DNA from 3 places in the Rhizobium sp. SU303 genome. Region 2 is predicted to be linked to each of the others. Evidence: riboswitches for the same ligand, from Rfam matches in the RefSeq annotation. Region 2 holds a riboswitch; each other region holds the start of a gene.
What was found. Region 2 has a riboswitch for FMN ahead of ribB (3,4-dihydroxy-2-butanone-4-phosphate synthase). Riboswitches for the same ligand answer to the same signal wherever they lie in the genome.
Positions count from the first base shown of each region.

Region 1 (10,367 bases), 1.1 Mb from region 2:
CATCATCAAGGTCCTCGACGAATATGTCATCGGCCAGCGGCAGGCGAAGAAGATCCTGTCGGTTGCCGTTCACAACCATTACAAGCGCCTGGCGCACGCCTCCAAGAACGGCGAAGTCGAGCTGGCGAAGTCGAACATCATGCTCGTCGGTCCCACCGGCTGCGGCAAAACCTATCTTGCCCAGACGCTTGCCCGCATCATCGACGTTCCCTTCACCATGGCTGACGCGACGACGCTGACCGAGGCCGGTTATGTCGGCGAGGATGTCGAAAACATCATCCTGAAGCTGCTGCAGTCGGCCGACTACAACGTCGAGCGTGCACAGCGCGGCATCGTCTACATCGACGAAGTCGACAAGATTTCGCGCAAGTCCGACAACCCGTCGATTACCCGTGACGTCTCGGGCGAGGGCGTGCAGCAGGCGCTGCTGAAGATCATGGAAGGCACGGTCGCTTCCGTTCCGCCGCAGGGCGGCCGCAAGCACCCGCAGCAGGAATTCCTGCAGGTCGACACGACGAACATCCTGTTCATCTGCGGCGGCGCTTTTGCCGGCCTCGACAAGATCATCTCTGCCCGTGGCGAGAAGACCTCGATCGGCTTTGGCGCTAGCGTCAAGTCGCAGGATGACCGCCGCGTCGGCGAGGTTCTGCGCGAACTGGAGCCTGAAGATCTGGTCAAGTTCGGCCTGATCCCTGAGTTCATCGGCCGCTTGCCGGTTCTGGCGACGCTCGAGGATCTCGATGAGGACGCGCTGATCCAGATCCTGTCCGAGCCGAAGAACGCGTTGATCAAGCAGTATCAGCGCCTGTTCGAGATGGAAGACGTGGAACTGAACTTCCACGAGGACGCTCTTCGCGAAATCGCCCGTAAGGCGATCGTGCGCAAGACCGGCGCCCGCGGCCTTCGCTCGATCATGGAGAAGATCCTGCTCGACACGATGTTCGAACTGCCGACGCTGGAAGGCGTGCGCGAGGTCGTCATCTCCGAGGAAGTGGTGCGCGGTTCGGCGCGTCCGCTTTACATCTATGCCGACCGGCAGGAAGAAAAGGCCAACGCTTCGGCGTGACCTTGTGACTTTCGCACCATTATTTTGAGGGGCTTGCCATAGGCGGGCCCCTTTCTATTTGAAAAACCATACGAGGCGCTGTTAGTATTTACCCGTGGGAACCGAAATTGCCTTTGCCGATGTTGCGCAAGGGATCGTGCTTGGCAATGATGCAATGTTTCCGTAAGCCTCTTGCTGACGTTTGTATTTTAGCCGGGTCGGAAGTGGTAAGCGCCGGTCCAGCCACGCGCTTCATAGTGTTGGCGTTCCGTTGTAATAAAGCTGTCACATCCGAGGGACGCGGGCGTTAGCATGGCTTGAAAAGCGTAGTTAGAACCTCCACTTGTAGCAACAAGTGAGTGCCGGCCGGTCCCAAGCGGCCGTGCAGAGAGCCCGGCAACGGGACGATGGAAAGGACATAAAATGACGAAGAAAACGTCTGTAGCGAGCAGCACTGCCTACCCTGTTCTGCCCCTGCGCGACATCGTGGTTTTCCCGCATATGATCGTGCCGCTGTTCGTCGGACGGGAAAAATCGATCCGTGCGCTCGAAGAGGTCATGGGTTCCGACAAGCAGATCATGCTGGTGACGCAGATCAACGCCAGCGACGACGATCCGGATCCTTCCGCGATCCACAATGTCGGCACCGTGGCGAACGTGCTGCAGCTCTTGAAGCTGCCCGACGGTACCGTGAAGGTTCTCGTCGAAGGCCGCGCCCGCGCCGAGATCGACACCTATACCAGCCGCGAGGATTTCTATGAGGCGCTCGGCCATGTGCTCGAGGAGCCGCATGACGATCCGGTCGAACTGGAAGCCTTGTCGCGTTCGGTCGTCTCCGAATTCGAGAGCTACGTGAAGCTCAACAAGAAGATTTCGCCCGAAGTGGTCGGCGCCGCCAGCCAGATCGACGACTATTCCAAGCTCGCCGATACGGTCGCGTCGCATCTGTCGATCAAGATCACCGAGAAGCAGGAGATGCTGGAGACCACCAGCGTCAAGCAGCGCCTCGAAAAGGCCCTCGGCTTCATGGAAGGCGAGATCTCGGTCCTGCAGGTCGAAAAGCGCATCCGCTCGCGCGTCAAGCGCCAGATGGAGAAGACCCAGCGCGAGTATTACCTCAATGAACAGATGAAGGCGATCCAGAAGGAACTCGGCGACGGCGAGGAAGGCCGCGACGAGATGAGCGAACTGGAAGAGCGCATCTCCAAGACAAAGCTGTCCAAGGAAGCCCGTGAAAAGGCCGATGCGGAGCTGAAGAAGCTGCGCCAGATGAGCCCGATGTCGGCGGAAGCCACCGTCGTGCGCAATTATCTGGACTGGCTGCTCGGCATTCCCTGGGGCAAGAAGTCGAAGATCAAGGCGGATCTCAACAATGCCGAGAAGATCCTCGAAGCCGATCACTTCGGTCTCGACAAGGTCAAGGAGCGCATCGTCGAATATCTGGCCGTGCAGGCCCGTGCCACCAAGATCAAGGGCCCGATCCTCTGCCTCGTCGGTCCTCCGGGCGTCGGCAAGACCTCGCTCGCCCAGTCGATCGCCAAGGCGACCGGCCGTGAGTATGTCCGCATGGCGCTTGGCGGCGTTCGCGACGAAGCCGAAATCCGCGGTCACCGCCGCACCTATATCGGCTCGATGCCCGGCAAGGTCATCCAGTCGATGAAGAAGGCGAAGAAGTCCAACCCGCTCTTCCTGCTCGACGAGATCGACAAGCTCGGCCAGGACTATCGCGGCGATCCGTCCTCGGCCCTGCTCGAAGTGCTCGATCCGGCCCAGAACATGACCTTCATGGACCACTATCTGGAAGTCGAATACGACCTGTCGGATGTGATGTTCATCACGACGGCGAATACGCTGAATATTCCAGCGCCTCTGATGGACCGCATGGAGATCATCCGTATCGCCGGCTACACCGAGGATGAAAAGCGCGAAATCGCCAAGCGGCACCTGCTGCCTAAGGCCATCAAGGAACATGCGTTGCAGCCGGAAGAATTCTCGGTCAGCGACGACGCCCTGATGGCGATCAGCCAGCAGTACACCCGCGAAGCCGGCGTCCGCAACTTCGAACGCGAATTGATGAAACTCGCCCGCAAGGCGGTCACCGAGATCATCAAGGGTAAGACGAAGGCCGTTCATGTGACGGCGGCGAACATCTCCGACTATCTGGGCGTCCCGCGCTTCCGCCATGGCGAAGCCGAGGGCGAGGATCAGGTCGGCGTCGTGACCGGCCTTGCCTGGACGGAAGTCGGTGGCGAGCTGCTGACCATCGAAGGCGTGATGATGCCGGGCAAGGGCCGCATGACGGTCACCGGCAATCTGAAGGAAGTCATGAAGGAATCGATCTCGGCAGCGGCCTCCTATGTCCGCTCGCGCGCTGTCGATTTCGGCATCGAGCCGCCGCGCTTCGACAAGAGCGACATCCACGTGCACGTGCCGGAAGGCGCGACGCCGAAGGATGGCCCCTCGGCCGGCGTCGCCATGGCAACCGCGATCGTCTCGATCATGACCGGGATCCCGGTGGACAGGCATGTGGCCATGACCGGTGAAATCACCCTTCGCGGCCGTGTGCTGCCGATCGGCGGTCTCAAGGAAAAGTTGCTCGCAGCGCTTCGCGGCGGCATCAAGAAGGTGCTGATTCCGGAGGAAAACGCCAAGGACCTGGCGGAGATTCCTGATAACGTGAAGAACAACATGGAGATCATCCCGGTATCCCGCATGGGCGAGGTGATCAAGCATGCGCTGATCCGGCGGCCGGAGCCGATCGAATGGGACGGCACGGTGGAAACGCCGGTCATCGCAACGGTCGAAGGCCTCGATGAGACAGGCGCAACCATAGCGCATTGAGTGGCCTTTGCCACATTTATGCCCCATTGGGACAAAACACGCAAAAAGGCTGGCGGAAACGCCAGCCTTTTTTGTGAAAACGTCATGTAGACGCTTGCTTTTCCTTGATTTGCAGGGCTTTTGGGTTTTCGGCGGGCCTGATGAAACCTATTCTGCGCCTAGCTTACTTTTGAGTCGTTTCATACCATTTAGAAAGGGGTGGAAACATGAACAAGAATGAACTCGTGTCCGCAGTAGCCGAAAAGGCAGGACTGACGAAGTCTGACGCGGCTTCCGCTGTTGACGCGGTTTTTGACGTTGTCCAGGCTGAACTCAAGAAGAAGGGCGACATCCGCCTCGCGGGTTTCGGCAGCTTCACCGTTTCTCATCGTGCCGCATCGAAGGGCCGTAACCCGTCGACGGGCGCTGAAGTCGACATTCCGGCTCGCAACGTTCCGAAATTCACGCCCGGCAAGGGCCTGAAGGACGCCGTCAACGGCTGATCTGAGATTATCCACCAGCCGGAAACGAGACCGGCTGTGCAGGATTTGAGAGGGGTTCGGCTTTGCCGGACCCCTTTTGCGTTAGGGCATGATGCCGAAAAGTGTGAGCGGTTTTCGGACGACATCATGCTCTACTTTTTGATTTAGATTCGGATTCAGATTTTAGGCCGATCCGGCCTAAAATCATCAGGATCTAGAGCACTCTTGCCGCCGCGCGGGCTTTGATCTACGACGTTTCTGTTCTCAGGGCGGGGTGAAACTCCCCACCGGCGGTAAGGGTTTCGGCTCGAGCCCGCGAGCGCCTTTCCTCGTGCCAAGCGGGGGAGGGGTCAGCAGATCCGGTGCGATTCCGGAGCCGACGGTTAAAGTCCGGATGGAAGAGAATGAGCGTCGGCCGTGCGAAGGGCAGGGGTTGCCCTGCGCCGCTTGGTCGGAGTTCATGCGTCCTGATTTATGTTGGTCCCTTTTATGGATGAAAGACATGAATCAGACTTCCCTTGCAGTCGAGCCATCCCGCGCCCTTGTCGGCGCCCTCTGGATGGTGCTTGCCGGCATTGCCTTTTCGCTTCTAAACGTCGTCACCCAATGGCTGACGATGAAGCTAGGCTTTCCCTCGGCGTCGGCAGCGTTTTGGCAATATGGCTTCGCCTTCCTGTTTTCGCTGCCGCTCCTGAAGAGGCTCGGTCTCGCAGCAATGCGCACGCGCTATCCCTGGCGCCACCTCGCGCGCGTCGCGCTTGCCGCGCTCGGCGTCGAGGCCTGGGTCGCCGGCCTGTCCGTAGTGCCGATCTGGCAGGCGATCGCACTGGTGATGACCTCGCCCTTCTTCATCATTCTGGGTGCCCGCCTTTTTCTGGGTGAGCGCGTCGGCCCGGCCCGCTGGGCAGCTACGGCGGCCGGCTTCACCGGAGCGATGATCATTCTGCAGCCATGGTCTGATGGTTTTGGCTGGGCGGCTCTCTTGCCGGTGCTTTCGGCGCTGCTGTGGGGCGCCTCGTCGCTGATCACCAAGAGCCTGACGGGCATCGAACGGCCGGAGACGATCACCGTCTGGCTGCTCGTTCTGCTGACGCCGATAAATGGCGGGTTGGCGCTTGCGGCGGGCTTTGCAGTGCCGACAGGCGCAACCCTTGCCCTGTTCCTGCTGGCGGGGCTGCTGACTGCCGTAGCGCAGTATTTCCTGACGCTCGCCTATGCTGCAGCGGATGCCGCCTACGTCCAGCCGTTCGACGATCTGAAGCTGCCGTTGAACGTGCTGGCCGGTTGGCTGTTCTTTGGCTATGCGCCGGCGGGTTACCTCTGGGTGGGAGCGGCTCTCATCCTGTCTGCTTCGCTGTTCATCATGCGAAACGAGATGCGCAGGGAGCGCAAACCAGCCTGACATGATCTGACGCAAAATGCCGCATCTGTCATGCCTCTGTCATGCCGCTCCCGCAGAAAACTCCTGTTTCGAATGTTCGACACATGGGGGATTTCATGACCATTTCATCGCGCAAGGCAGCTCTTGCTGCCGTGCTTCTTACATCCGTTGCCTTTCCGGCCGCGGCCGAGCCGGTTTTCAACCGCATCGCGTCCTTCCCGGTCGCAGAGAACCTGCCTGTTGATAAGGACAAGCTTTCGGTGAGCTCCGCCGAAATCATCACCGCGACCGACGACGGCAACACGCTGATCTATAGTGACAGCCCGCTTGGCGCGATCGGCTTTATCGACATTACAGATGCCAAGGCCCCGAAGGCCGGCGGCGCGCTGATGATGGACGGCGAGCCGACTTCGGTCACCTCGAGCGCCGGCAAGGCGCTCGTTGCCGTCAACACCTCCGAAAGCAAGGCGAAGCCCTCGGGCCGTCTGGCGATCGTCGACGTGGCGAGCAAGAAGATCGAAAGCACGTGCGATCTCGACGGTCAGCCGGATTCGATCGCCCTCAACAAGGACAAAACGCTCGGCGCCATAGCGATCGAAAACGAGCGCGACGAAGACGTCAATGACGGCAAGATCCCGCAGATGCCGGCCGGCGACCTCGTCGTCTTCCAGGTCAAGAACGGCACCGTCGATTGCGGCACCATCAAGCACGTGGCGCTGACCGGGCTTACCGGCGTCGCCCCGGAGGATCCGGAGCCGGAATTCGTCGCCTTCAACAGCCTGAACGAGATTGCCCTGACGCTGCAGGAAAACAACGAGATCGTCATCATCGACGCCAACACGGCTGAAGTGAAGACGCATTTCTCCGCCGGCAGCGTCGATCTCACCGGTATTGACACCAAGCGTGACGGTGCCCTGAAATTCTCAGGCGAAGCCAAAGGCGTGCTGCGCGAGCCCGACGCCGTGAAGTGGCTGGACGACAACCGCCTCGTCGTCGCCAATGAAGGCGACTACCAGGGCGGCTCGCGCGGCTTCACCATCTTCGACAAGACGGGCAAGCTTCTCTACGAATCGGGCGCCTCCTTCGAACGCGCCGTCGCCCATATCGGCCACTATCCGGAAAGCCGCTCGGGATCGAAGGGCGTCGAGCCGGAAGGCCTCGAAGCCGCCAAGTTCGGCGACATCAAGTATTTCTTCCTGCTCGCAGAGCGCGCCTCGGTGGTCGGCGTCTATAAGGATACCGGCGCTGATCCCGAACTCGTCCAGCTGCTGCCATCAGGCATTTCGCCGGAAGGCGCGATCGCCATTCCCGCCCGCAATCTCTTTGCGACCGCCAACGAGGTCGATCTCGGCAAGGACGGCGGCACGCGCTCGCATGTGATGATCTACGAGCGCTCGGAAGGCGAGAAGGCCTATCCGCAGATCGTCTCCGCTGAAAAGGACGGCAACCCGATCGGCTTCGCAGCCCTTTCGGGTCTCGCCGCGGTTCCCGGCAAGCCGGGCATGCTCTATGCCGTCAGCGACAGTGTTCTCGGTTCGCAGCCGACCATCTATACGATCGACGCCAGCAAGAAGCCGGCCGTCATCACCGACGCCCTCGTCGTCAAGCGTGACGGCGCCCCGGCCCAGAAGCTCGACATCGAAGGCATCGCGGCTGCCGCCGGCGGCTCCTTCTGGCTCGCCTCGGAAGGCTACAGCGAGCGTCTCGTCCCGCACGCACTCTACAACGTCAACGCCAAGGGCGACATCAAGGCCGAGATCGCCCTGCCGAAGGAGCTCGTCGCCAACGAAATCCGCTACGGCTTCGAAGGCGTGACCATTGTCGGCACCGGCGACGACACCACGCTCTGGATGGCGGTCCAGCGTGAGTGGAGCGACGACGAGAAGGGCTTCGTCAAGCTCGTCTCCTACAATCCGAAGAAGAAGGAATGGGGTGCCGTTCGCTATCCGCTCGACAAGACGGAAAGCGGCTGGGTCGGCCTGTCCGAGATCTCGGCACAGGGCGACAGTGTCTACATCATCGAGCGCGACAACCTCGTCGGCGATGCCGCCAGGCTGAAGAAGCTTTACAAGGTGGCGATATCGGAGCTGAAGCCCGCCAAGCTCGGCGGCGAGCTGCCGGTCGTCAAGAAGACCCAAGCCCATGACTTCCTCGGTGAGCTGAAGTCTGCCACCAACGGCTATGTGCTGGACAAGCTCGAAGGCTTCACTTTCGACGCGTCGGGCAAGCCCTACGCGGTCACCGACAATGACGGCGTCAGCGACTCCTCCGGCGAGACCCTGTTCTTCCCGGTCGACCTGACCGCCACGAACTGAGCTTCTGATAGTTACACGACAGAAAAATGGCCGGGCGACAACCCGGCCATTTTGCCTTTCGGCCATTTGCATTTTAGAATATCGATGGCCTACCAGCGCTGGTGCACATGCGGCGCGATCAGCCGCTCATAGATCTCGCGCGTTGCCGCCATGACATCGGCTGACAGCGGCGCAAGGTCGGCGGCAGCCGCGTTGGCCCTGGCCTGCTCGGCATTGCGGGCGCCGGGGATGACGACGGTGACAGCGTCGCTCATCAGAATCCAGCGGAGCGCGAAGGCAGCCATCGTCGTGCCCTCGGGCACCAGCTTGCGCACCTCTTCCACCGCCTGCAGGCCGACCTCGAAGGGAACGCCGGCAAAGGTCTCGCCGACATCGAAGGCCTCGCCGTTGCGGTTGAAATTGCGGTGGTCGTCGCTGGCAAAATGTGTGTCCCGGGTGATCTTGCCGGAGAGAAGACCGCTGGCGAGCGGCACACGGGCGATGATCGCCACATTCCTGCGGCGCGCTTCCTGGAAGAAGAGGTGGTCGGGGCGCTGGCGGAAGATGTTGTAGATGATCTGGATGCTGACGACGCCGGGATATTCGATCGCCTTCAGCCCGTCTTCGACCTTTTCGACGCTGACGCCGTAACCCTTGATCTTGCCGGCCTTCTGCAGCGCGTTCAGGCTCTCGAAGATCTCAGGCTGGTAAAGCGCGTCGCGCGGCGGGCAGTGGAGCTGCACGAGGTCGAGGCTGTCGACGGCAAGATTCGTCAGGCTGCGGTCGATAAAGCCTTCGAGATTAGCCTTTGTGTAGCCTTCGGCGACATGCGGGTTGAGGCGGCGCCCCGCCTTGGTGGCGACCATCGGGCGGGCGCCGCCGCGCGTCTTCAGCACGTCGGCGATGATCTTTTCCGAGCGGCCGTCGCCATAGACATCGGCCGTATCGATGAATGTCATGCCGGCATCGAGTGCGGCATTCAGCGCCGCGCGTCCGTCGGCCTCGCTGATATCGCCCCAGGAGCCGCCGATCTGCCAGGCGCCGAAGCCGACATTGGTGACGGTGAAGGGCATCCGGCCGAAAGCATGGTGTTTCATGAAAAATCCTCCCTACTGCATGTCGCCCGGACGTGTACGGGAACAACGGCATGCATAAAAACAAAGAGCCAAAGCGCGTCGCATGATTCAAGCAAGATGCGACGCGCTGATGAAAGACACTGGCACTATCAGCCGTGTGACTTTGCGGCAATTGTCGATCCGGCTTTGATTGGTCGCCCCGATGAAATATCGTTCTGCTACAAGGCTTCAACCGTATGGATGGAAAAGGAAAGATCATGGAGATCAAACCCGTCGGCTCTCGCCCCTCGACAAAGCCACCGGCCGACTATTTCACCGGCGCCGTTCGCCAGGATCCGCTGATGGAAACACCGGCGCCGGCACGGGCGAGGGCGGTCTCCGTCACCTTCGAACCCGGTGCCCGCACCGCCTGGCATACGCATCCGCTCGGCCAGACTCTGATCGTGACATCAGGCAAGGGCCTCGCTCAGAGTTGGGGTGGGGACATCCGCGAGATCCGTGCCGGCGATACCGTCTGGTTCGCGCCGGGCGAAAAACATTGGCACGGTGCTGCCCCGGATACGGCGATGACGCACATCGCCATTCATGAGGCGCTGGACGGCAATCACGTCGACTGGATGGAAAAGGTCAGCGACGAGCAATATTCCGGCCAAGCGTAAAGCATGTCACGCAAAAGTCTGCAGCGGTTTTGCGGTAAAGACATGCGCGAAACCAAAGACCTAAAGCGCGTGAAGCGAATCTGAAAGATCGCGCCGCGCTTTAGACTGATCAGAGCCGCTTCAGGCAATAGGAAAAATGCGCGTGTGATTCGACCGTCAGGAACTCGAATTGCCAGCCGTAATCCTTGCAGAATTTGGTAACCGCCTCGACGACGCCGTAGACGATCGGCTTGACCGTATTGCCGGTGCAGAAATCATGCCCGGCAATACGCCCCGTCCGCTTCACCTTTTTTTCGCAGAGCAGGAGTTCCTGCCAGGTGAGCTCGAAGGAATGATCGGTATCGATATAGGCCCAGTCGAGGAAATCGTCCTCGAATTCGGCAAGCTTCTCGAGCGATGTGCCCTGCATCAGGTGCAGCCGGCCGGCCTCGATCTCGGCCGCGAAATTCGTGTGGATCGAGTCGAGCCCGGAACTGTAGCGATCCATCGACCAGGGATCGATGAGATAGAGCTGTGCCGGTCGGTTCTTTTCCAGGATCTCCGCCGTATATTCGCCAAAGGCCGCTCCCACCTCGACGCCAATGCCGCCGTTCGGAATCCGGTAGAGCAG
Region 1 is NZ_CP088095.1:1,409,581-1,419,947, forward strand. It holds gene clpX (ATP-dependent Clp protease ATP-binding subunit ClpX) at 1-1,066, shown strand, start outside; gene lon (endopeptidase La) at 1,469-3,886, shown strand; gene hupB (DNA-binding protein HupB) at 4,093-4,368, shown strand; FMN riboswitch at 4,604-4,757, shown strand; gene ribN (riboflavin transporter RibN) at 4,841-5,749, shown strand; gene RlegSU303_RS07050 (esterase-like activity of phytase family protein) at 5,833-8,043, shown strand; gene RlegSU303_RS07055 (aldo/keto reductase) at 8,133-9,119, opposite strand; gene RlegSU303_RS07060 ((R)-mandelonitrile lyase) at 9,356-9,757, shown strand; gene RlegSU303_RS07065 (class I SAM-dependent methyltransferase) at 9,867-10,367, opposite strand, start outside.
Region 1: linked by a shared signal. The riboswitch ahead of ribN (riboflavin transporter RibN) and the one ahead of ribB (3,4-dihydroxy-2-butanone-4-phosphate synthase) in region 2 are both predicted to bind FMN.

Region 2 (10,367 bases):
GTAGAGCTTGGATGCGTTTATTGGCGCGTTCATTACAGTGCCTCCGACAATTCTGCCAATGCGATTTCGTATTGTTCCCTGCTCGGTACCTTGTGGTGCCAGTCGACCCGGTCCTGCATAAACGATATTCCATGGCCCTTGTTGGTATGGGCGACGATGCAATGTGGTCTTGACCCGCGGTGTTCGAGAGCAGGAACGATTTCGCTCATGTTGTTGCCGTTGATTTCGCTGACTTCCCAATCGAACGCTTCAAGCTTCGGACGAAGCGGGGCGAGATCATTGGTTTCGGCCAAGGCGGCGCCCTGTTGGAACCTGTTGTGATCGATGACCAACGTCAAGTTGTCGAGCTTGAACTGAGCTGCCGCCATGATCGCTTCCCAGTTTGAGCCCTCCTGCATCTCACCGTCGCCAGTCACGACATAGGTGTGAAATTTCGCGCCTGAGAGCTTGGCAGCTATCGCCATCCCTACCGCGACCGGGAGACCGTGGCCGAGCGGCCCGGTATTCGTCTCGACGCCAGGAACCTTGTTGCAATTTGGATGCCCGTTCAGCCTCGAATGCGGCTGCAAGAAGGTGGAAATCTCATCCTCTGGGATAAAGCCGCGTTTCGCCAGCGTTACATACAGCGCGCATGCGGTATGCCCCTTTGAAAGAACGAACCTGTCGCGGTCGGGATGTTTGGGCTGATCCGGCCAAACATTCAGCACACGAAAATAGAGAGCCGTCAAAATGTCGATGACCGACATCTCGCCGCCAATATGGCCGGCGCCCGCTTCAAAGACCGCCTGGAGATCGCGCAATCGGATCTGGCGAGCGATGCGCTCAAGTTCTATCGGATTCATTAATCCCTCCATGCATAAATATTCAATCATCAATATTTTTGCATAACAGACCGATTAGTCAAGCCCCTTAAGCAGTCCGTGAGGAGCACACACCAGAGGAAACCTTATTGACAGCCCGATAGCAAGTTGTTAATGAATTTTCCAGCAAGCATGAATAATTATTCTGAAATGCACAAATATCGGATACAAGCCTACGCATATGGAGGAGCAATGGTGGCGCTCGATATCAATGAACAGAGGCTTTCGTCTGGAGCCTGGCTGAGCAAGCTCAAGGGAGCTACCGGCCCACTCGTCGGACTGCTCGCGCTGTGCGTCTTTCTGAGCCTCAGCACAGACACGTTTCTTTCGGTTCGGAACGGTCTCAACATCCTCGATCAGATCACTGTCCTCGGCATCATGGCCGTCGGTATGACCTTTGTCATTCTGATCGGCGGGATCGATCTCTCCGTCGGCTCGGCACTCGCTCTTGCGATGATGGTCATGGGCTGGACTGCGAATGTCGCCGGCCTACCGCTGCCGGTCGGGATCGCTTTTGCTCTGGTCGCATCGGGCGTTTCAGGCCTGATCGTCGGACTTCTGGTGACGCAGTTCAGGGTTCCAGCGTTTATTGCCACTCTTGCGATGATGTCCGCGGCTCGCGGCGTTGCAAATATGATCACGGACGGCCAGCAGATCGTCGGATTCCCCGACTGGTTCATGATGCTGGCAATCGATCGCCATTTCGGCGTGTTGACAGCCACTGTGTTTCTGATGCTTGCGGTTGTTCTTGCGGCGTGGCTTTTCCTGCATTTCCGGTCCGAAGGTCGCATGCTCTACGCGGTGGGAGGAAATCCGGAAGTCGCGCGGCTGGCGGGCATCAACGTCCCGCTCGTGACGATTGGCGTCTACGTCGCAAGTTCAGTCCTTGCGGGGCTCGCAGGCATCGTGCTCGCCGCCAGACTGGATTCCGTCCAGCCGTCCAGCGGTCTGGGCTATGAGTTGGACACCATTGCCGCGGTCGTCATCGGCGGGACTTCGCTCTCCGGCGGCGCGGGCGGTATCGGTGGAACACTGATCGGCGTTCTCATCATCGGCGTCCTTCGCAACGGGCTCAATCTTCTCAACGTCTCGCCGTTCCTGCAGCAAGTGATCATCGGCATCGTCATCGTGCTCGCGGTCGGCGCGGAGACCATTCGTCGGCGTCGCGCCTGACGAACGGGGTCCGCCGCGTCGGCGGACCAGGAATCCGCCCCAAAAATTTGGGTCGGATCAATACCCCGAGGGGGAGGACATACCCGAGGGTTCCATCTAACAACGGAGGAAATACAATGAAAATTGCGCGCACCATGCTCGCGTCTGCTGCCCTGCTCGGTCTCATGCTCGGCCCCGTACACGCGGCGGAACTGAAAAAGCTCGGCCTGGCCGTTGCCAACCTTCAGGCAAACTTCTTCAACCAGATCAAGCAATCCGTCGAAGCCGAAGCCAAGAAGCGCGGCATCGAAGTCATCACGGTCGACGCAAAGGGCGACGGGCCGACGCAGGTCAATCAGATCCAGGACCTCCTGACCCAGAAGATCGACGCGCTGATCTACATTCCGGCAGGTGCGGCGGCTGCGACCGTTCCGGTCAAACTCGCCAAGAGCGCTGGTATTCCGGTCGTGAACGTCGACCGCAACGCCGAGGGAGCACCCGGCGATACCTTCCTTGCAACGGATTCCGTCGCGTCTGCCAAAGCCGTGTGCGACTACATCCTGAAGGAAGCCGGCGGCAAGGGGAAGATGGTCATCATCCACGGCCAGAAGGGCACGACGCCGGAAGTCGATCGTTCGAAGGGCTGCGCTGAATCTCTCAAGGCATATCCTGATGTCAAGGTTGTCGCCGAGCAGTTCTCGAACATCTGGAGCCAGGACGAAGGATTCCAGATCATGCAGAATATGCTGCAGGCAAATCCGGACGTTTCGATCGTGTTCGCTCAGGCCGACGGCCTCGCACTTGGCGCCGCGCAGGCGATCAAGGTCGCCAACCCTTCCCAGAAGATCGTGGTTGGCGGCTTCGATGGTGACACCGCAGCTCTCGAAGCACTCAGCAAGGGCGTCTTCAACGTAACGGCGACCCAGCAGACGCAGAAGATGGGCCGCGACGCGGTTGAAAATGCCGCCAAGCTTGTCGCCGGAGAAAAGGTGCCGCCGGTCCAACTCCTGGATGCCACGCTGACAACCAAGGAAAATGTCGCAGGCTTCATCGCCAACCATCCGTAATGAAGTCGAGGTCTAGAGGAGGTGTGCCGTGACTGATCCAGTTCTTTCCCTGAAGGGCATATCCAAATGGTATGGGCCGCTCCAGGTTCTGAAGAATGTCAGCTTGGACGTCTATCCGGGCGAGGTAGTTGCACTTCTCGGTGAAAACGGAGCAGGCAAGTCAACGCTATCGGGCATCATCGCCGGGTCCCGCACACCATCCGAAGGATCAATGACGTGGCTGGGGCAGCCTTATGCCCCGGCCACCCCAAGGGAAGCGATCGACAAGGGCGTTGTGCTGATCCATCAGGAGCTGCTGCTTCTGCCGCAGCTGTCGATCGCGGAAAACGTCTTCATCGGACGTTGGCCGATGAAGAACGGCGTCGTCGACCGCGCCCAGATGGTTCGCCGGGCCCAGGACCAGCTCGCTCGCTTGAACCTTCACATCCCCGCAACGCGGACGGTCGCCGGCCTTTCCACGGCAAATCAGCAACTTATCGAGATCGCCAAGGCGCTGGCTCTCAACGCAAAGCTCCTGATCCTCGATGAGCCGACAGCCGCCCTTGGCGGCGCGGAGACGGAAGCTCTCTTCGAACAGGTTCGGAAGCTTCGCTCAGAAGGCGTCGGCATCGTCTATATTTCCCACCGCATGGAAGAGATCAAGCAGATAACCGACCGGATCGTCGTTCTGCGTGACGGGGAGCGGGTGCAAGAATTCTCAGACAGCGCGACCCCGGTGCGAACGATTGTCGAGAGCATGGTCGGGCGCCCGCTTGACCGCTTGTTCCCTACCCTGCCGGTTCCGACAGATCGTCCGGTACTCCAGGTGTCCGGGCTGAGCTCGCCGGACAACTCGTTCCGTGAGGTTACCTTCGAGGTTCGGGCCGGGGAAATTCTCGGAATCGCCGGATTGGTCGGTGCCGGCCGCACCGAACTGGTGCGTGCGATTTCGGGAGCAGACCCAATCAGTGCTGGTTCGATCAAGCTGGAAGGCGAGGAACTGAGGCTGCGAGATCCGGCGGACGCGATCGCCAAGGGTATCGTGATGGTTCCGGAAGACCGCAAGGAGCAAGGCCTGATCGTCGGGCACCGGATCAGCGAGAACATTATCTATGCCAATCTTGACAAACTCGGCGGCGGTTGGATCACGCCGCGCGTCAAGCGCTCCTTTGCAGAAAAAGCAGTTGCCAAGTTCGGGGTAAAGGGCCGTGCTGAACAGCACGCCTCGGACCTATCCGGCGGCAACCAGCAGAAGGTCGTGATCGCGAAGTGGCTCATGCGCGATCCCAAGGTCGTCGTGCTCGACGAACCGACGAGAGGCATCGACGTCGGCGCCCGAGCGGGCATCTACGACATCATCGTCAATCTTGCCAAACAGGGCGTCGCGGTCATCGTCGTAAGCTCGGACCTCGAAGAAGTTCTCGGAGTCTCCAATCGCATTCTCGTGCTTGCGCAAGGCAAGCAGGCGGGGATTCTCAATCGTGACCAGGCAAATGACGTTTCGGTCATGGAGCTAGCCACCATCTAAACAGACAGAGAAAGGAAGAGCGGTGTCCGACATCACTCTGAACGCCCCGAAGCTTTTCGATCTCAGCGGCCAGGTTGCCATCGTTACCGGAGCCGGCAGCGGCATTGGTCAGCGCATTGCCATCGGCCTTGCGCAATGCGGCGCCGACGTGGCGCTGCTCGACCGTCGAACCGACGACGGGCTGGCCAAAACGGCTGAACATATTCGCGCCGCCGGCCGCCGCTCGATCCAGATCGCGGCGGATGTCACGAGCAAGTCTTCCCTTGGAGAGGCAATAGCATGTACCGAGGCCGATCTCGGCCCATTGACACTTGCAGTCAACGCGGCGGGCATCGCCAACGCGAACGCGGCGGAAGAGATGGAGGAGGACCAATATCAGACGTTGATGGATATCAACCTGAAAGGCGTCTTTCTTTCCTGCCAGGCCGAGGCTCGCGCCATGCTGAAGAATGGACGCGGCTCCATCGTCAACATCGCTTCCATGTCCGGCGTGATCGTAAACCGGGGACTGAGCCAAGCGCACTATAACGCCTCCAAGGCGGGCGTGATCCACATGTCGAAGTCTATGGCGATGGAATGGGTCGACCGCGGCATTCGCGTCAACACCATCTCCCCCGGATACACGGCAACGCCCATGAACACCCGTCCCGAGATGGTCCACCAGACCAAGCTCTTCGAAGAGCAGACGCCGATGCAGCGAATGGCAGCGGTGGATGAGATGGTAGGTCCGGCGGTGTTCCTGCTGTCGAATGCGGCAAGTTTCGTGACCGGCGTCGATCTGCTCGTCGACGGCGGTTTCTGCTGCTGGTGATGCGATGAGAAAGCTCATTGCCGCCGGAAAATGCACGGTCTCGCTTCCTCCCTGGCTGAGATCGAGGCGCTGAAGGGACCAACGGGTATGACGGCGTGCGATATCGTCGTCTGCCCGCCCTTCACGCCGATCGAACGGGCGGATGGCTCGGGGCGTCGTCATCGGCGCTCAAGACTGCCTGAATTTGCGACAACCGGTTGCGCTCCAATAATGATCGCATGGTAGGTCGCACCCAGATTTGCTGTTTATCGACGGACACAAGGAAAGAGCATGAAACGCTTTGAGCAGAAGACTGTCGTCATTACCGGGGGTAGCCGCGGCATCGGAGCGGCGATCGCCAAACGCTTTGCGAAAGAAGGCGCCAATCTCGTCGTCTCGGCCAACGAGGATCTGGTTCACGGCGTTGCCGAACAGATCCGGCCGAAGGCGGCAAGGCGATCTCCTTTATCGGCGACGTCACCGACAAAGCGAGCGTCACGGCCCTCTACGATGCCGCCGAGAAGGAATTCGGCTCGGTCGACGTCTCGATCCAGAATGCCGGCGTCATCACCATCGCCCGCGTCGAGGACCTGACCGAAAACGAATGGGACAAGGTCATGGCCGTCAACACCAAGGGCGTCTTCCTCTGCGCCCAGGAGGCGATATCAAGAATGCGCAAGCACAAGCGCGGCGGCCGCATCATCAACACGGCCTCCGGCCAGGCCCGCGACGGCTTTATCTACACGCCGCATTATGCCGCCTCGAAAATGGGCGTCGTCGGCATCACCCAGAGCCTGGCCAAGGAAGTCGCGATCGAGAAGATCACCGTCAACGCCTTCTGCCCCGGCATCATCGAGACCGACATGTGGGCCTATAACGACCAGGCTTGGGGCAAGCTGCTCGGCAACTACGCCCCCGGCGAACTGATGAAGGAATGGGTCGAGGGCATCCCGATGAAACGGGCCGGCTCCGGCGAAGACGTCGCCGGCCTGGTGACCTTCCTCGCCAGCGAGGATGCCGCCTATATCACCGGCCAGACGATCAATGTCGACGGCGGCCTGATCATGTCCTGATGCATGTCGCCCAAAAGTGTGTAGCGGTTTTGGGACAACGACATGCATGGAACAAAGATCATACCGTCCGTGAAGAGCGGAAGGCGACACGGTCGTCGCCTCCGTGTGAACAGTGTGTCCGCCGGCGTTAGGGCAGCTTTGCATTTTTGCCCGTCGAGTGACCTTGCCATCTGCCTGTTTTTGATCCTATCTTTGAAATGTTCTCAGGGCGGGGTGTAATTCCCCACCGGCGGTATCAGGAGCAATCCTGGAGCCCGCGAGCGCTTCAGGCAGCTAGCTGCCTGAAGGTCAGCAGATCCGGTGAGATGCCGGAGCCGACGGTATAGTCCGGATGGAAGAGGACAACACGGGCAGTCGCACTCCATCCTGGAGTCGGCTGACGTTTGTTCGCCCAAGGGCAGAAGGCTCGCTCACGGATTGAGCCGAGCAGACCATGTCAGCCCGCTGACATAACCCTTGAAAGGCCAGACAGCATGACTATCGCAAGAATTGAAGATGCCATATCAGCCATCGCCAGCGGCAAGATGGTCGTCGTCGTCGACGACCAGAACCGGGAAAACGAAGGCGATATCGTGGTCGCGGCCGATGCCGTCACCCCGGAAACAATCGCTTTCATGATGACCCACGCCCGTGGCCTCGTTTGCATCGCCATGGAAGGCGAGCGCCTCGATGCGCTCGATATTCCGCTGATGGTGCCCAACAACACGGAATCGCACAAAACCGCCTTCACGGTCTCGGTCGATTATCTCAACGGCACGACGACGGGCATTTCGGCGGCGGACCGTGCCGCCACCGTCAGCGCCCTGGTCGACGATCGCGCGAAGCCCGCCGATTTCGCCCGCCCCGGCCACATCTTTCCGCTGCGCGCCAACCCCCGCGGCGTCCTCGGCCGCCCCGGCCACACCGAAGCCGCCGTCGATCTCGCCCGCCTCGCCGGAAGGGTCCCCGCCGGCGTCATCTGCGAAGTCGCCAACGACGACGGAACCATGTCCCGCCTGCCCGAACTCACGCTCTTTGCCGAACGCCACAACCTCCCCCTCGTCACCATCGAGGACCTGGTCACCTATCTCGACCGCCAGGCAGAAAGAGACATACGCGAAGTCGCTTGATCGATGCCTTTGTTGCGGCGGCATAGCCCGCCGCAACAAAGATCGTGCCGCAGTGATGACCGTGACGGCACCGTTCCTCGCCGCCCTATGTTCGGCTGATCGAAACCCCACCATCTGCCAGCATCGCCGTGCCGGTCACGAAGCTCGACATGTCGGAGGCCAGGAAAAGCGCCGCATTGGCGATCTCTTCGGGTTGCGCCATGCGTTTCAGCGCATGCAGCCCCTCCACGAAGGCGAGCACCTCCGGCGTGGCATCAGGCGCGTTGGTGATGCTGGCGGGCGTGTCGGTGCCGCCGGGAAGCAGCGCGTTGACGCGGATCTTCTGCGCTCCGAGTTCGGCGGCGAGCACCTGCACGAAGCCGATCAGCCCCGCCTTGCTCGCCGCATAGGCGGCCATGCCAGGCATGCCGACGGTGTGGCCGACGAAAGTCGAGGTGAAGATCAGCGATCCGCCGCCTTTTTCCATCGCCGCCGACTGGTACTTGGCGCCGAGGAAGGCGGCGGTGAGATTGGTCTCGATCGTCTCGCGCCAGCCCTCCAGCGACAGCCCGGCGACCGGCCCCATCTCACCGAGGATGCCGGCATTGTTGAAGGCGATGTCGAGCCCACCGAAACGTGAGACTGCCGTCTCGACGAGCCTTGCCTGCAGCGCCTCGTCCCTGACATCGCCTGATATGGCGACGGCCTGTCCGCCCTCCGCCTCGATTTCTGTGATGACGGCATCGAGCGCATCCTGCCGCCGGCCGGTGACCACAAGCTTGGCGCCTTGCCGCGCAAAGAGTTTCGCCGCCGCGCGACCGATGCCGGAGCTTGCGCCGGTGATGATTGCGATCTTGTCGTTAAGAAGTGTCATATCGGTCTCTCCTGGGTTGTTGCGAGATCTGAGATGCTCAAACATCAGGCGATGCAGCCACCCGTTTCCCGCGCAGGAAGAGAAAAACGCCTATGGCCGAACCGGCAGCTCGACGGCGCGTCCTCATCGACGCCTTGATTGCGGCGTCGGAAATATCGGAATTCATCTTATAAAACGGGGATTTGCGGCGATCTCCACTCACACGCCTGCGTTGACGTCAGCGTATTGTGCACTGCATCATCGATTTATGCTTTGTGTGACATTCATCCGATTCCCTTCATGCATCTTCGCGACTAAAAGGAGCGCACAGGTAACGGGAATCTCTTCATGCCGCGGTCACGCAATACTGAGGGCGCCATCTATATGAGCTTGGCGATGGCCGGTTTTTCCGCAAGCGACGCTCTGTCCAAATCGGTGATCGCCTATATGAACGCCGGCGAGATCATGTTCCTCCGCGGCCTCTTCACCAGCCTGCTCGTCTATCTGATCGCCTGGAGAATGGGCGCGCTGCGTTCCTGGCGCATCGTGCTGGAGCCGATGATCATCTTCAGGATCATCTGCGAGGCGCTCGCCGCCGTCACCTATATCACCGCGCTCGGCATGATGCCGATCGCCAATGCCTCGGCGATCCTGCAATCGCTGCCGTTGGTCGTCACCTTCGGCGCTGCCCTCTTCTTCGGCGAGCCGGTCGGCTGGCGGCGTTGGTCGGCGATCCTCGTCGGCCTCGTCGGCGTGATGATCATCATCCGCCCCGGCCCTGAGGGATTCACCGCCGCCGCCCTCCTCTGCGTCGCCGCGGTGCTGACGACGGCCGGCCGCGATCTCGCCACCCGGAGCATCAGTCCCGAGATTCCCTCGCTGATGATAACCGTCATCACCGCCATATCAGCCTCCTTCTTCGGCGCGCTCCTCATCCCGGTGCTCGGCGGCTGGCAGCCGGTCAGCGCCGCTGCCCTTAGGCATCTCGCGCTCGCCTCGGTGCTGGTGCTCGTTGGCTACCAGTCGGTCATCCTCGCCATGCGCACCGGCGAAATCTCCTTCGTCGCGCCATTCCGCTATACCAGCCTGATCTTCTCTTCTGTGCTCGGCTTCTTTTTCTTCGCCGAAGTGCCTGACAGCTGGACACTCGTGGGGGCTGCGATCGTCATCGCCTCCGGCCTCTATACGTTCTATCGTGAGGCCAAGCGCCGCGTATCGCCGATCGCGCAGGAATCCGCGCCGCGCGCGCCGGTTTGAGGAAGGATGATGGCTGAGTTCTCGTTGGATAAATCTCATATAGCAGGCGTCGTCCTGGCCGGCGGCCGCTCGCAGCGCATGGGCCGCGACAAGGCGGGCGTGATGCTTGGGACCGAGAGCCTGCTCCGCCATGTGCTGACCCGCCTCTCGCAGCAGGCCTTGCTCGTTGCCGTCAATGCCGATGCCTCCCCCGAAGCCGTGCCTATCCTTCCCGACCGTTTTCCCGGCAAAGCCGGGCCGATGGCCGGCATCCATGCGGCGATGGTCTATGCCGCCGGCCTGCCCTCGATCACCCATGTCGTCACCGTCTCGGTGGATTGCCCGTTCTTCCCGGCCGATCTCGTCGCCCGGCTGGCGGCAGCGGTCGAGCACCCTTCGCAGATTGCCGTTGCCGCCTCCGAGGGCCGCAGCCATCCCGTCTTCGGGCTCTGGCCGGTGACGCTGGCCGCCGATCTCGAAGCCTGGATCGCCACCGACGACAAGCGCCGCGTGCGAGACTTCCTGTTACGGCATGACGTTACGGAAGTGGCGTTCCCGCTGCATCCGACCCGTGCCAGCCTGCTCGATCCCTTCTTCAACATCAACACGCCCGACGATCTCGTCGAGGCGGAACGCTGGCTGGAGGCCCTTCGCGCATGACCGCACCGAAAATCTTCGGCATCGCCGGCTGGAAGAACTCGGGCAAGACGGGTCTCGCCGTCCGGCTGGTGACCGAGTTCA
Region 2 is NZ_CP088095.1:2,465,962-2,476,328, forward strand. It holds gene RlegSU303_RS12315 (transketolase family protein) at 1-33, opposite strand, end outside; gene RlegSU303_RS12320 (transketolase) at 33-842, opposite strand; gene RlegSU303_RS12325 (ABC transporter permease) at 1,053-2,033, shown strand; gene RlegSU303_RS12330 (sugar ABC transporter substrate-binding protein) at 2,150-3,079, shown strand; gene RlegSU303_RS12335 (sugar ABC transporter ATP-binding protein) at 3,108-4,586, shown strand; gene RlegSU303_RS12340 (SDR family oxidoreductase) at 4,609-5,397, shown strand; partial or broken gene RlegSU303_RS12345 (glucose 1-dehydrogenase) at 5,668-6,449, shown strand; FMN riboswitch at 6,645-6,796, shown strand; gene ribB (3,4-dihydroxy-2-butanone-4-phosphate synthase) at 6,923-7,558, shown strand; gene RlegSU303_RS12355 (SDR family oxidoreductase) at 7,644-8,411, opposite strand; gene RlegSU303_RS12360 (DMT family transporter) at 8,739-9,647, shown strand; gene mobA (molybdenum cofactor guanylyltransferase MobA) at 9,657-10,286, shown strand; gene mobB (molybdopterin-guanine dinucleotide biosynthesis protein B) at 10,283-10,367, shown strand, end outside.

Region 3 (10,367 bases), 420 kb from region 2:
GGGGCCGATCAGCCCGATCAATGCGCCGGCGCCGGCCGCACCCGCCGTCGAGGCCAGCCGCTCGATGGCGCTCGCAACGCCGGTCACTCGTTCGAGCGGTACATTGGCGAGTGCGGCGATATCGGGAACCATCGCCTGCTTGGCCGCATCGGAGGGGCCGCGCAGCACGCCCATGGCAAAGACGAGCGGCAGCAGCACCGGCATGCCGAGCACGCCGAAGAGATCGAGAAGCGGCACCAGAGCGACCACGAGCACCGAAGCGGTGTCGCAGAAGATGGCGATGCTCTTGGCGCCGGCGCGGTCGATCAGCGGTCCGCCGAGCGCCTTGGCGATGACATAGGGCAGCATCTCCATCATTGCCGTCAGGCCTGTCAGCACCGGGCTGCCCGTCGTGCTTAGCACCAGCCAGGGAATTGCGATGGTCGAAAGCCGCGTGCCGGAGAGCGAGAATGTCTCTGCAGCCGCGAGCGCCAGGAACGGCCCGCCCCGTCTCACGGCTTATCCTCCCCTTCGCGATGCGGAACGCGGCCCGGATAGGGAAAGGCGTGCAACATGACATAGAAGGGAACCATGCCGGATTCCTGCGACGCCGCCTCCCCGAGCGGTGGGGCCGCCCGCATCGCCTCCAGGATGATGTCGCGCAGCCGGTTCGTCAGGGCCTCGGCCTGTGCCGCCGTCATCGGGATGATGATGTCGTCGGCAGCCGTCGCCTTGCGCCACTCAGCCGGCAGCTCGGCATATTCCTCCAGCGCCTGCTGCATCTGGCCGACCTGCAGCGAGAGTGCGGCCTGGTTGAAGGCGATGTCGAGATCGAGCGCCTCCCCTTCGGCCTCACTTGGCGGCACCGAGGTCAGCTCATGGCTGGCGCGCCACCAGCGGTCGCGCCGCGAGGCATGCGGCGCCTCCTCGATGAAGCCGTACTGGGCAAGCTGGCGCAGATGATAGCTCGTCGCGCCGCTGTTCAGGCCGAGCCGCGCGGCAAGCTGCGTCGCCGTGGCAGGCCCATCGACCCTGAGCATGCCGAGCATGCGCAGCCGGACAGGATGCGCCAGCGCCTTCAGCGCGGTCGGCTCGGGCACGACCCGGCTAACGGTGCGGGCAGCGGCGGCATCTGCGGCAGGTTTGGTGTGCGGATGTTTCATGCGCGAAGCATATAATCGCAAACATATCTTTGCAAAATTTTCTTTGCAAAAAATTTGACGGCTGTGGAAGGCGCTCGAAAACCGGCTTCTGATCTAGCCAAGCATGACTACGCATTTTAAGACCGTCACCGTGATCGGCATGATGCGAGGGGCAAGAGGATGGCTGAGGAAGCGCAGAAAAACATCGGCACGTGGTATATCGATCCCGATGCCGAAGACAGGATGGCCGATGGGCATGCGCCAATCTGGCGCCACCTGATCGACCTCATCGTCGAGCGAGACCTGACCGACAAGAGCGTGCTTGATTTCGGCTGCAATCAGGGCGGCCTGCTGCGACATCTCTATGCGATGCGCCCATTCCGCAAGGCGCTCGGCATCGACATCGCCGAAACCTCGATCGCCAAGGCAGAGACGCTGAAAGGCAACCTGCCGATCCAGCACCAGGTCGGCGGCCAGCTGGAAGGCTGGGCTGAGGAATTCGATCTGGCCATCAGCCACGAGGTCATCTACCTCGTTCCCGATATCGACTCCCACGCCGCCGATATCTGGCGGGCGCTGAAGCCAGGCGGCGTCTATTATGCGGTGACGGGATGCCATACCGACAACCCGCTCTGGCCGAAATGGCGCGAGCTCGTCGCCAACCGTACGAATACTGTCGTTCAGGATCGATCGATCACTGATTATGGCCGCGCCTTCGAAAAGGCGGCCTTCGACGTCTCCGCCCGCAAGCTCGAATATGACGGCTTCATTCCCTTCGTCGCGGACGGCTGGACGCCGGACTTCGCCGATGCGCTGACCTACTATACCCAGACTAAAATCGTCTTCAGACTGGTGAAGCGCTAATCCCAGTTTCGGATCGTTGAAGCCTCATGAGCTCGACGTCGAAATGCGGCGGGCTGTCCGGAGCGACCTGGACGAAGCGGCCCCTGACGCGGAAGATTTGCTGGATCAGGTCGCATTCGGCCAGCTCGTGCGGTGCGCCGTCAAATCTGAGCTGTCCCTTTTCGAGCAGCGAGATGCGGTCACTGACGGCGATTGCCTGGTTGATGTCGTGGATCGCCATGACGACGGTGACGCCCTTTTCCCGGCTCAGACGATGCACCAGGTCAAGCACTTCGACCTGATAGCCGATATCGAGGAAGGACGTCGGCTCATCGAGCAACAGGATCTCCGCTTCCTGCGCAAGGGCGGCTGATATCCACGCCCTTTGCCGCTCGCCCCCGGACAGTTCCCGAAGGCTGCGATCGGCAAGTCCTGTAAGTCCGGTGCTTTCGAGCGCCCATTCGATCGCCTTCTCGTCGCCGCCGTCATAGGAGCGGAACAGACCGACATGCGGATAGCGGCCCTGCCGGACGAGCTCGGCGACGGTCATCTCGTCCGGTGCGGCCGGCTGTTGCGGCAGGAATGCCAACCTCCTCGCCAGCATCCGCCGCGACATCGAAGTGACGGCAACGCCGTCCAGCGACGCTTTGCCCTCCGCCGGCTTGATCAGGCCTGCCAGCGCATGCAGCGCCGTGCTCTTGCCCGAGCCGTTCGGTCCGATCAGCGCCCGTATCTCGCCCTTTTCAAGCGAAAGGCTGAAGCTGGTGAGAGCCTTTCGCTGGCCGTACATCACCGACAGGTCAGAGCAGGATAATGGCATTCTCGGCCTCACATGGTTTTGCGCAGCAGCGCGAGCAGAAGCGGCACGCCGAAAACAGCCGTCACCACCCCGATCGGGATTTCCTCCGCCTGTCCCAGCAGCCGGCCTGCGAGATCGCCGAGCGTGACGATGATGGCGCCGAGCACGATCGTCAGGGCAAGCGACAGGATGAAATTCCTCCCCGCCAAAAAGCGGGCGAGATGCGGCACGATGAGTCCGACGAAGACGACCGGACCGACCGCGCCGACGGCGCTCGCCGCAAGTGCGCAAGACACGATCAGCACGAGCGTGAACTGCCGCCGATAGGCAAGTCCGAAGGACCGGGCAACAGGCGCATCGAACTGCAGCAGCATCAGCGGCCGGTAAATGACCGGCAACGTTGCCAATCCGGCGATCGTGAACGGCAGCAGAAAGAGCGCGTGATCCCAGCTGCGAGCGTAAAGGCTGCCCGAAAGCCATTCGAGAATGATCTCGATGCGGGCCGATCCCCATCCGGCGATGAGGCCGATCGCCAGTGCATGCAGCACCGCGCCGATCGCCACGCCGCAGAGCGTGATGCGCAGCGCACTCAAGCCGAGCCGAAAGGCAAGCAGATAGATGACGCCGCCGGAGAGCATGCCGCCGGCGAGCCCGGCAGCGGGCAGCCAGGCGACCGGCAGCTCGGCAAGCGTGTTCGAGCCGGGCTGGAAGATATAGACGGTGAACAGCAGGAAGATCGTGACGGAGAGCGTCGCCCCTTGCGACACACCCATCAGCGACGGGTCGGCAAGCGGATTGCGGGTGATGGTCTGTAACAGATATCCCGCCAGCGAAAAATGGATGCCAGCCAGAATGCCGGTGACGATGCGCGGAAGCCGGATATCGAGAATGATCGAACGCGCTTCGGAGGATCCGCCGCCGGTCAGCACGGCTGCAACATCCGCCATCGGAATATCGGCGACGCCGAGGAAGATCGCGGCGGCAAGCGACAAGACCGCCAATGCGGCGAGCGCGGCAACCATCCACGCGGCCGAGAAGCCAACCGTTGTCGAAACCGAAGCGGTCATCGCGTCTCACCTGCAAGGTTGAGCTGCCCGCGCTGGATGAGGTAAATGAAGACGGGACCGCCGAGCAGCGCGGTGATGATGCCGACCGGCAGCTCGCGCGGAATGGCGACGCTGCGGGCGATAACGTCGGCGATCGTGACGATCAGCGCGCCGAGGGCGGCGGATAACCCGATCTCCCATCCCGTGCCCTGCGGTTTGAGCAACCGGGCAATATGGGGAGCGGCAAGGCCGACGAAGGCGACCGGCCCGGCGACCGGTGCGACACCTGCCACCGGGATGACGGCGAGAATGAGGATCAGCGGCTTCCACAGGCCGAGCTGAAGCCCCATGCCGGCCGCCGCATGATCGCTCAGCATGAACATGCCGATCACGCGCCGGAAAGCGAGCGCCCCGACGACACCGGTGATTGTCCAGGGCAGCATGTATGCGAGATGTGACCAGGTGCGCCCCTGGAAGCCGCCGGCCAGCCAAAAGAGCAGCGATGCCGATTGGGGGCCGGTCAGTAAGAGCACATAGGTGGTGATCGCGCCGAGAAAGAGGGAGATGCTGACGCCGCCGAGCGCAAGCTGCAATGGCCGCCCCTGCCCGCCGCGCGACACCCAGAATGTCACCGAGGCAGCCGCGAGCCCGCCGGCAAGGCCGATGAAGGGATAATAGGCGGGCGAGAGCCAGGGGACGAACACGAAACAGCAGACGATAGGCGCGACCGCCCCCGATGTCACGCCGGTGATGCCGGGATCAGCCAGAGGATTGCGCGTCAGCGTCTGCAGCACGTAGCCGGAAACGGCAAGCCCCGCCCCGCCGGCAACGGCCGTCAGGCTGCGCGGCAAACGCAGCGTCCAGACCAGGATGGATTCGATCTTCCCATCGGGTGCGAGGAGCATGCGGAACGCCGTCTCGATCGAAATCGGCTTTGCGCCGACCAGCAACCCGAGCATCACCGCCAGCATGGATGCAACGACGATGAGCCCTATGGCCAGGAATGATTGCCGGGGGCTCATCGCAGGTCTTTTTCCTGAGCTTAGTTCTGCAGTTCGGCGGGGATCAGCTTGGCGGCCTCCGCTTTGACATCAATGGCCGGGAACGTATCGGGATAGAGATAATGTGCGGCCTCGCGCAGGACGATTTCGCGGGCGATCGGGCCATTGGTCTCGACCCACTGGTCGCCGACATAGAAGACCCGGTTGTTCTTGACCGCCGACAGCTGCGACCAGATCGGATTGCTCTCATGCGGGCGATCCGGGCCGGAATCATAGATGAAGATGACCTCGGGGTCCTTCTCCAGCATGGTTTCGAGGCTGAGATCGATGCCGAATTCACCACCTGGGCTCTTCGGCCCCGGAATATTGTCACCGCCGATTGCGGCGACGATCGAAGCCGAGGTATTTTCCGTGTGGAAGGCGAAAGGTGTTGCGCCGCCCCACATGATCAGGAAGCGGGGATGAACATCCTTCGGCGCCTTGGCTGCGTACTCTGCAAGATGTTTGCGGAAATCGGCATTCAGCTGCTCGCCGCGTTCGGGCTTGCCGAGCAGCATCGAAAGCGCGGCGGTTTCGCTGTAGCTCTCTTCGAGCAGTTCCATATTGTAAGCGACATAGGGCGCGATGTTCTGCAGCTGCGCCGCGTTGCCGACGGTATAGCGGCGGATCGCGATGATCAGGTCCGGCTTGGCTTCGGAAAGAAGTTCCAGATTGGGTTTGGCGCGCTGGCCGATCTGCTTCATCCCGGAGGTCAGGCCAAGCAGGAAGGCAGGCTCGCGGCCTGCCGTCATATAGGTGCTGGCGACCGGCTTGATGCCGAGCGCCAGGGCAACGTCATCGGCGAAATAGGAAATCGAGGCAATGCGCTTCGGCTGCGCCGGGACTTCTACGGTGACGCCGCGGTCGTCCACGATAGATACCTTCTTGCCGTCCTCGGCCTGAGCGCCCCCCGCCATCAGCATTGCAGACAGCCCCAGGGCAGAAAAGAATGTGCGTGTGTATCGAGCCATGTATGAAACCTCCCGTGCGATGTGCGGACAGGCTTTAGTTAAAAAAGCGGAGTTTCACAATCATGATTTTGCGGTGCGATTTCCCGGGTGGACAAAATCGCAACTGGGAGAAACCGTCGCATATCCGACTCCATCGGGCAGTGTCCTGTTGACGGCTCAATCCGCCGGCAGCGTGAACACCGCACAAGGGTCGGCAATGCCGCGCAAGATATGCTCTCCGAGCGGCGTCAGCGCCGTCGCCGTATTCGCTGCCACCGCGCCCGAGATCAGCACGCTTCGGCGGAGCGGCTTGCAGAGCCCTTCCAGCCGGCTGACCAGATTGACCGCAGGGCCGATGGCGGTGAAATCCAGCCGGTCGGCAGCACCAATATTTCCCCACAGGATTTCGCCGAAATGCAATGCTGCGCCGAAGGGCAGCGGCGCCAGCCCCTGCGCTTGGCGCACCTGGTCGAGATGGGCCATGCCGGCACGGCTCGCGGCAACCGCGCGAAGGGCGGCCTCGCAGGCCTCGCGATCCCCTCGGCCAGCGTCTGCCTCGACCGACGCAGCCGTGACCGGAAAGATCGCCAGCACACCGTCGCCCATGAATTTCAGCACCTCGCCGCCGAAGGCGTGCACGGCGCCTGCCACACGATCGAACCAAGCGCCCAATGTGGCGATCATTGCGTGCGGCTCGGTCACCTCCGAAAGCGCGGTGAAATCGCGCAGATCGGCGCAGAGAAGAGCGGCACGGATGGTCTCGCCGGTGCCGCGGGCAAGCTCGCCGGCCTGCACCCGGGCGGCACTACGCCGGCCGAGATAGGCTTCGAGCAGAGCTGCCTGCGCCTCCCGCGCCGCGAGCGCTGCGAGTGGTGCGGCGGCAAAACGCGCAACCTCGCGCAGCCGGTCGGCGTCGGCCGGAGCGAATGCGCCCGCCCCTGCCCGGTTGTCGATACCCGCCCAGCCGAGCATGGGACTATCCTGCGAAGGCCCTATTCGCTCCTCCCATACCGGCCCGAGCCCGGTCAGCCAGTCGCGCCCGGCCTCGCTCTGCGGAGCCGCGGCAAAGGCCAGCGCCTCGATGACAGCACCGGTCTCGGCCCGCCACAACCAGGTGCGCCGCGCAATGATCGGATGCGGCACCGAAAGCGTCAGCGTGCCGCCGGAAAGCGGCAGTCCGTCGGCCAGCAGCCGGCGCCCGAGCTCGGCCAGAAACCGTTCGGGACCATGCGAGGCTCCGGCCTCGTCAACCAGCCAGGCAAGGGGAGACGGCAAATCCATGGCTTAACATCGCACGCTCCCCGGGGCGGCCGCAAGGACATCCCCGGAGTGACCGCTTGCGGTCATCCCCGGGTTCGAAAAAGGGACGTCCGCATCGCCTGTCGAAAACCATTCGGCGCGGTGGAAAACAAAAAATAAACACTTTAAACTTGCGCGACTTTGATTCCATTATAGGGCCGTTCGTCATCGTGTGATTGAGGGGTACGATGGGCACGATATTCTGGCCGAAAGATCCGCTGGATGGGAATGACATGACGCTGCTGACGTCGATCCTTCGGCGATGGTGCGAAAGATATCAGGTCGAGCTGACGGCAGAGGAGAGCAGCCGCAAGGCGAAGGAACTCGTCGAATGGTTCGAATTCGGCGTCAAGGATCCCGTCGAACTCGAGGAGCTGATCGACGACAAGCACTGGCTCGTCGGCAGGATCTGACCCTCTCGGGCAAATCGGGAGAACGCTGGCTGTCAGCGTCGGCGAAGCTGTTTCATTAGAAAAGGCCGGGCGAAAATCGCTCCGGCCCTCGACCATCTCCATCTAAGCAAGACCCTTAGTCATCCCGCCAACGACGGTCGCGATCCCAACGCCGCTCATGGCGCCAGCGCGGGCCATCCCAATCCCGGTGACGCCGCTCCCAGCCCCAGCGGGGCGGACCACCGTAGAAAGCGACCGGCGGCGGGCGGCGCCAGTTTCGCCGGCATTCGCCCCAGCGCGTCAAATGCCAGCCGCGACCGCAGGCGTAGTCGACCGTTGTGATATTGCTCTGAACATTGATTGTCCCCATCGGCATCGCCTGCGCTGTGCCGAACGAGAGGCTGCCAGCGAGCAAGGCAGCCGCGATAGAAAGTGCCTTCATCGAGAACTCCATTTCAATCCAGCCGTCCACACCTTATGACCGCCAAATTGAACTGGAGATGAACTGTGCGTTCATGTTTGAGGGAGAAAAAGAAGCGCTTCCGCACGGCCGGTCTGAGCGCTCGCCGACCGCTGTTGTCGCAACGGCAAGGGCTTCTGAGCCGCGCGGCCGCCGCCAAAAATTGTTCATGTCCTGCCGTAAAAAGGATCGGGACCCGGATCACCCCCAGCGGCGACCTCGGTCAGCCGTCCGAGATAATGTGCCCAGCCCTCCGCATGGCCGGCGCATTGCTCGGCGCTCGGCAGGCCGCTATGGGTGAGCCGCAGCAGCGTTCCGCCTCCCTGTTCGATTAGATCGATCTCGACCAGGCTCGACCCCGGCGGCACCACCTCGCTGCCGTCCCAGCCGAAGCTGTAGGCAAGGCGATGAACCGGCACCACCTCACGAAACGAGCCGCGCGCGAAGCGGGCGCCGGTAACGTTGACGAGATAGAGCCCGCCGGGCTGCGGCTCGACCTGCGCCTCCGTTCCCATCCAGCGCAGGATCTTTTCCGGGTCGGTCATCAACGCGAACACCGCGGCCGGCGGTGCGGCGATATGCGCCTCGCGGTGAACGACGAAAGATTCTGGCATAACTCTCTCCCATGGTTGTCACGGCCCCGCCCGGGCGGAGACAGCGCGTCCTGTCTTGTCGTGCTTCTGACGTGCATGTCCTCACCGAGAGCATGTAGGCGCAAGCCCCTCCTCCGCAAGAGGGATTGCCCGTCGCCATCGACGAACGAACGGAATCGCCGCTTAGGGAGCCCTGATCTAGCTCCGGCCGCGAATGCATTTCGACCTATTGCCAGCCCGTCACCTTCCCCCTATTGTTCGCGCCGTTCTCAGGGCGGGGTGCAAGTCCCTACCGGCGGTATGCAATTTAGATTGCGAGCCCGCGAGCGCCTTCTCCGGAAGGGTCAGCAGATCAGGTGAGATGCCTGAGCCGACGGTCATAGTCCGGATGAAAGAGAACGTGCGTTCCTGCCGCCCTTGCGGCTGTCGGGGACGTTCGTGATCGCCTTGGGTGATGTGTCTGTTCGCCAAAGGAGATTACCGTGACACCCACCCGCTACGCCTTCGTCAAAGCCAGCTGGCACGCCGACATCGTCGACCGCGCCCTTGACGGCTTCCATCAGCTTATTCCGCCAGAGCAGATCGACGTGTTCGATGTTCCCGGCGCATTCGAGATGCCGCTGCTGTCGCGCGATCTTGCGGCAAGCGGACGCTATGCCGCTGTCATTGCCGCCGCCTTCGTCGTCGACGGTGGAATCTACCGCCACGAATTCGTCGCCCAGGCCGTCGTCGATGGGCTGATGCGCGCCGGCATGGATACCGGTGTGCCGGTGCTGTCGGTTTCGCTGACGCCGCATCAATATCAGGAAACCGAGCACCACAAGCAGATCTACCGCGCACATTTCGTCGAGAAAGGCCGCGAAGCAGCAAAGGCGGCTCTGACGATCGGCAAAACCCGCGCTGCTCTCGCCGCGTAGGAACTTCCCGCAGGTGGCGGGGAACAGGCCCCGCCGCCTCATCGGATCGAGCTGACTTTTAGCAACCCGCGCGGATCGAGAGCGACGCGCCTTGCGTCGCAGCGGAATCCGCCACTACCGGCCAAATCAGACAGAATAATTGATTCGACGGCCTCACCGCGCTGTGGTCCACTGGCCGGCGACATGTATCGCCATTCTTAACGCATCCAAAACGCCAAGGAGCTGAAGATGAGCAATGCCATGCGCAGTGAAACCCCCATTGAGACCCCGAGAACACAGCCCGTCGACACCAAGCTCGAGGTGGTCGTCATCCCCGTTTCCGACGTCGACCGCGCCAAACGTTTTTACGACGGCCTGGGCTGGCGGCTCGACGCCGACTTCGCCAATGATGCCGATTTTCGGGTGATCCAGTTTACGCCGCCGGGCTCCGGCTGCGCGATCATCTTCGGCAAGAACGTCACGGCTGCCGCCCCCGGCTCCGCCCAGGGCCTCTACCTCGTCGTCTCCGACATCGAGGCTGCCCGCCGCGATCTGATCGCCCGCGGCATCGAAGTCAGCGAAGTCTTCCATGATGCAGCCGGCGTCTATGCCGGCAAGGACGAACCATACCTGTTCGGGCGGCTCCGCATTGCCGGCCGCGATCCCGATCACCGCAGCTATCGCTCCTTTGCCTCCTTCAAGGATCCCGATGGCAACGGCTGGCTGTTCCAGGAAGTCACCACGCGCCTGCCGGGACGCATCGACGCCGACGGGACGACATTCACCACCTCGACCGATCTCGCGTCAGCCATGCGCCGTGCGGCGACCGCGCACGGCGAACACGAGAAGCGAAACGGCGGCAAACACGACGAGAACTGGCCGGACTGGTACGCCGAATACATGGTCAGCGAACAGGCCGGCAAGCAGC
Region 3 is NZ_CP088095.1:2,881,215-2,891,581, forward strand. It holds gene RlegSU303_RS14470 (MFS transporter) at 1-495, opposite strand, end outside; gene RlegSU303_RS14475 (winged helix-turn-helix domain-containing protein) at 492-1,142, opposite strand; gene RlegSU303_RS14480 (class I SAM-dependent methyltransferase) at 1,302-1,985, shown strand; gene RlegSU303_RS14485 (ABC transporter ATP-binding protein) at 1,966-2,784, opposite strand; gene RlegSU303_RS14490 (FecCD family ABC transporter permease) at 2,793-3,830, opposite strand; gene RlegSU303_RS14495 (FecCD family ABC transporter permease) at 3,827-4,831, opposite strand; gene RlegSU303_RS14500 (ABC transporter substrate-binding protein) at 4,852-5,820, opposite strand; gene RlegSU303_RS14505 (adenylate/guanylate cyclase domain-containing protein) at 5,977-7,080, opposite strand; gene RlegSU303_RS14510 (hypothetical protein) at 7,287-7,511, shown strand; gene RlegSU303_RS14515 (GCG_CRPN prefix-to-repeats domain-containing protein) at 7,627-7,932, opposite strand; gene RlegSU303_RS14520 (SRPBCC family protein) at 8,118-8,564, opposite strand; FMN riboswitch at 8,805-8,947, shown strand; gene RlegSU303_RS14525 (6,7-dimethyl-8-ribityllumazine synthase) at 9,026-9,460, shown strand; gene RlegSU303_RS14530 (VOC family protein) at 9,689-10,367, shown strand, end outside.
Region 3: linked by a shared signal. The riboswitch ahead of RlegSU303_RS14525 (6,7-dimethyl-8-ribityllumazine synthase) and the one ahead of ribB (3,4-dihydroxy-2-butanone-4-phosphate synthase) in region 2 are both predicted to bind FMN.